One region of the Streptomyces sp. NBC_01445 genome, then DNA from elsewhere that is predicted to be linked to it. Evidence: riboswitches for the same ligand, from Rfam matches in the RefSeq annotation. Region 1 holds a riboswitch; the other holds the start of a gene.

Region 1 (2,196 bases):
GTGGACCGCGGCGTCCTCCGTGCTGAGACGGGGGGAGCCCTTGGAGCGCAACTGCGCTGCCACCGGATCCGCGGGACGCCGCGTGTGTCAGTCCGTCACCGACTGGCACGCCGCCGCGACCTCCACCAGGAGGTCCTCCTTGCAAGGCACGCACGGCGCAAGCCTGGTCTGCCTGCGACGACTGCGAGCCTCATTGTGGAACCGGCTGTCAGTACGCGCCGTTCACGTTGTCGATCGAGCCGTACTTGGCGGCCGCGTAGTTGCAGGCTGCGGTGATGTTGGCGACCGGGTCGTAGCTGTTCATCGACGTGCCGGGCACGTGGTACGCGGTGAACGTGGGGTCGATGACCTGCAGGAGCCCCTTGGACGGGGTTCCTGCGACAGCGTTGGAGTCCCAGTTGTTGATGGCCAGCGGGTTGCCGGAGGACTCGCGCATGATGTTGCGGTGGATGCCCTCGTAGGTGCCGGGAATGTTGTGCTTGGCCATTATGTCGAGCGACTCCTTGATCCAGCCGTCGAGGTCGTTGGTGTAGGTCTTCTTCGCCGGGGCAGCGGCGAGCGTGGTCCGCTGCTCGGAGCGGTCGGCCCGCTCGGCGGACGCCCTGGTGGCTGCCGGCTTCTCTGCGGGCTTGGCCGGGCTCTTCTTGCCGAGCGTGAGCTTGACACCGGGGTGGATCAGCCCCGGGTTGTCACCGAGGGTGGCTCGGTTGTCCGCGTACAGCTTTTTCCAGCCGCCGCTCAGAGAGTGCTCTCGGGCGATCTTGGCGAGGGAGTCGCCCGCGGCGACGACGTACGTCGTGGGGGCCGCGGCGCTCTTTGCGGCCGGGGCGGCCTGCGGCGCTGCGCCGGCGCTGGTCGCGCCGAGCACCGGGAGAGCGAGCACAGCGGCGCCCGTGCCTGCGGCGGCGATTCCCCGGGTGAGCGAGATGGACTTGGGGCGGCGGTGCTTTCCCTTTGAGGGCATGACGAGTTCCTCTCCGTCGCCTACGAGGTGAGCTGTCGGGTTCGGACGGGAGATGTCCGGTCGCACTGCGAATGCGACTTCACCCCGAGCCGTTCCGGAAACCGGGTCGGCGGCTTACCTGGGTCCCCCGCTCCTGCCGTGCGTAACCGAGTGGGTGGGAGGGATTCCGGACGGCGGCAGGATTCGGCGTTCCATCCGGATTGACGGTGACATTAGGCGAGAAAGCGCGGAGAGAACAAGACCAGAATTCCCATAGCGAAATGTGAGAGCCCTGACTTGGGCGACCAGAACCCGCAGCTCTCTTTGATCGAAAAGCCCAACCTTCTTTGATTAGAAGGGAAGTGGGCTCAGCAGAGCTCGGGGCCCGCGTCCGTCCGTGTGACACGGTTCACTGAATGGGATGTGGGTTGCAATCCCAGTCGATGGCGTATCGGAGGGGGATATTTCGTAGGAATATCTCGCTATATAGGCAGATCGCTCCGTACGCCTCTAATCGTCCGAAAAGGGATTTTGTAGAGCAAGACGGACATAGTGCTATGTCGCATTCAGTATCAAAAGGGGCGTATCGCCATCAATGCTGGCCCGGTCGCGCGGCCCGACGGACGTCCCGCTGTGCGGTTCGTGAGCGGTGTCGATCGGGGTGGTGCCTGAATGTGGCCTTGGGTGGTTCGGCTGGGGGATCGGCGGAGGTGAGGCCGGCGGGTTCCGTCATCGGAGTGCACTTCCCGTCGGCCTGTTGAGCTCGCGGGATACCCGGGGCGGGATAGGTGAGGGCTCCGATGCTGAGCCCGGAGATATTGCCGGCTCAGGATGTGCGCGAGCTCAGAAGACGGTCTGCATGTGATGGGGATTCAGTTGCCGATCGTCGCTGGTATGCCAGTGAAGGTCTCGGCTCGGACCGGGAGGAGGCTGCTGAAACCCTATGCAGACTACGGGTTTCCGGGCAGTTATCTATCTGCGTGGGAGGCCTGGTCGATCCCGGGCCTCAGTGGTCGACACGGCGAGGAACGGGAATTCCGCACGCACCTGCGCCGGGTCGGATTCGAACCGAAGGTCCGCCGCGAAGAAGCTCAGGAATAGGGGCAGTTGCTCGGGCATGGAACGTGACGGCAACGTCGGAGTTGCGGCGCCGGTGCAGATGCGGACAGAGGAGGAACTCGGCTGGGCGCGCGGCTAAAGGCCGTTCCGACATGATCCGCGAGTTCGTGAGCGTCCGGTCGTCTGTCGCCGGT
Region 2 (2,196 bases), 7.2 Mb from region 1:
CGGGCCACGGCCTTCTCGAAGCGCTCCGCGACGTCGTCGGGGTCGGTGCCGGGACGGATGATGTCGTTGCCGCCGGCGGCGAAGGTCACCAGGTCCGGGGCGAGTTCCACGGCGCGCGGGAGCTGGTCCTCCACGATCTGGTCGAGGAGCTTGCCGCGCACGGCGAGGTTCGCGTACCGGAAGGAGTGCTCGGGGGTCCGGTCGTCCAGGAGGACGGCGAGACGGTCGGCCCAGCCCACGAAGGCCCCGTCCGGACCGGGGTCCCCGACGCCTTCGGTGAAGCTGTCCCCCACCGCCGCGTAGGACCGAATCGTGCCGCCGCTGAGTGATCTCGATTCGTTTGCCACGACCACACATCTTTCACCCTGCGATGTGACCTACGCGACCGTAGGAAGGGGTTGACGGGGCGTGATATAGCCCACCTGGTCAGTTTCGCGATTTCAGGAATACGACGGGGATGCGGAGGAGGCTGCGCCGAAGGGGCGGGCCCGGAACCGGACCCGCCCCTTCACGTCACACCGTCAGGGTCGGAACGACGTCACATCGTCGGAGTCAGAGCGAGACCCCGTGCGCACGGAGGTACGCGACCGGGTCCACGTCCGAGCCGTAGCTCGGGGTGGTGCGGATCTCGAAGTGCAGGTGCGGTCCCGTGACATTGCCGGTCGCGCCGGAGAGGCCGATCTGCTGGCCCTCGGTCACGGTCTGCCCGGACGAGACGGAGAGGGACGACATGTGGGCGTACTGCGAGTACTTGCCGTCGGCGTGCTGGATGACGACCTCGTTGCCGTACGCGCCGTCAAGGCCGGCCGACACGACGGTACCCGCGGCGATGGCCTTGAGCGGGGTGCCCGTCGGGATCACGAAGTCGACACCGGTGTGGTAGCCGCTGGACCACATGGCGCCCGCGGTCTTGTACGCCGTACCGATGGAGGCGCCCTGGACGGGCAGCGTGTAGCCGGCACCAGTGGTGGTCGCCGCCGCGGCCTTGGGCGCGGAGGCCTGAGTGGCGGTGGCCGCGGCCTTCTGGCCGATCGTCAGCTTCAGGCCCGGGTGGATCACGGACGGGTCGCCGCCGATGACCGAGCGGTTGTCGGAGTAGAGCTTCTTCCAGCCGCCGCTGACGTTCTGCTCGTCGGCGATCTTCGAAAGGGTGTCCCCGCCCTTGACGGCGTAGGTCTTGGCAGCGGCGGGAGCGGCCGCGGCCTTCACGACCGAGTGAGCGGCCGCGGGAGTCGCGGCGTGGGCGCCGGTGGCACCCATCAGCGGCAGCGCGAGCGCGGCGCCACCCACTCCGGCAACGACGATCACGCGTGCGAAGCCCTGGGACTTGGGACGGCGGTGCTTACCCTTCGCGGGCATGGGGATTCCTCTCCGTCGCCTGCGAGGTGAGCTGTCGGGTTCGGGCTGGAGCTGCCCGGCCGTGCCCCTTTCGGGCACGGCTTCACCCCGAGCCGTGGCCGGTGTGCCGGATACGGCGGTCTACCTGGGTCCCCCGCTCCTGCCGAGCACGGATCGATGTGCGGATTCCGGGCGGCGGCAGGATGAGGCGGTCCGTCCGGATTGCGCTGAACGTAAGCGAGCGGGGAGCGCGGGGACAAGGCGCGAAATCCCTTGGACAGCCCGGTTCTTGATCCTTAAACGGCGTTTTCCGGAAAAGGACGTCACGCTCCGTCTATTTACGATCTTTGCGACTGCGATACCTGCTGGAAATACATTCGGCTCCGCCGCCACACACGGTCACCGCTATGACCCTGCTCACCTATCGGCTACCATATGGTGCCATTTCAGAGTTAGTTACCCCGTACGCCATGATTGCCTATCTATCGGTTCATTTCGGGCATTCGATACGCAATCGCCTGCCGCCTCTCACATGGTTGCCCCTGGCAGCCATGTCGTATCGTCGAAGGCGCCCGCAGGCGAGCAGCGCCGCGGCCGACCGGGAGGAGCCCCCGTGACGCAGCAGGTCCCGTCCACCGAGCCCGAGTTGGCCGGAGTGCGCAACTTCCGCGATGTGGGTGGCCTCCCGACTGTGGACGGCCGTCGGGTCAAGCAGGGCGTGCTGTTCCGCAGCGGTCACCTCGCGCACGCCACGGATGAGGACGCCGCGTTCCTCTCCTCGCTCGGGCTGCACACGATCTTCGACTTCCGCAACGCCGCCGACCAGCGCCTCGAAGGCCCTGACGTCACGCTGCCCGG

What was found. Region 1 has a riboswitch for cyclic di-AMP ahead of OG574_RS45025 (transglycosylase SLT domain-containing protein). Riboswitches for the same ligand answer to the same signal wherever they lie in the genome.
Region 2: linked by a shared signal. The riboswitch ahead of OG574_RS12225 (M23 family metallopeptidase) and the one ahead of OG574_RS45025 (transglycosylase SLT domain-containing protein) in region 1 are both predicted to bind cyclic di-AMP.

The regions. Positions count from the first base shown of each region.
Region 1 is NZ_CP109485.1:9,839,289-9,841,484, forward strand. It holds gene OG574_RS45025 (transglycosylase SLT domain-containing protein) at 209-964, opposite strand; cyclic di-AMP (ydaO/yuaA leader) riboswitch at 967-1,131, opposite strand.
Region 2 is NZ_CP109485.1:2,628,811-2,631,006, forward strand. It holds gene OG574_RS12220 (SGNH/GDSL hydrolase family protein) at 1-347, opposite strand, end outside; gene OG574_RS12225 (M23 family metallopeptidase) at 553-1,359, opposite strand; cyclic di-AMP (ydaO/yuaA leader) riboswitch at 1,363-1,543, opposite strand; gene OG574_RS12230 (tyrosine-protein phosphatase) at 1,952-2,196, shown strand, end outside.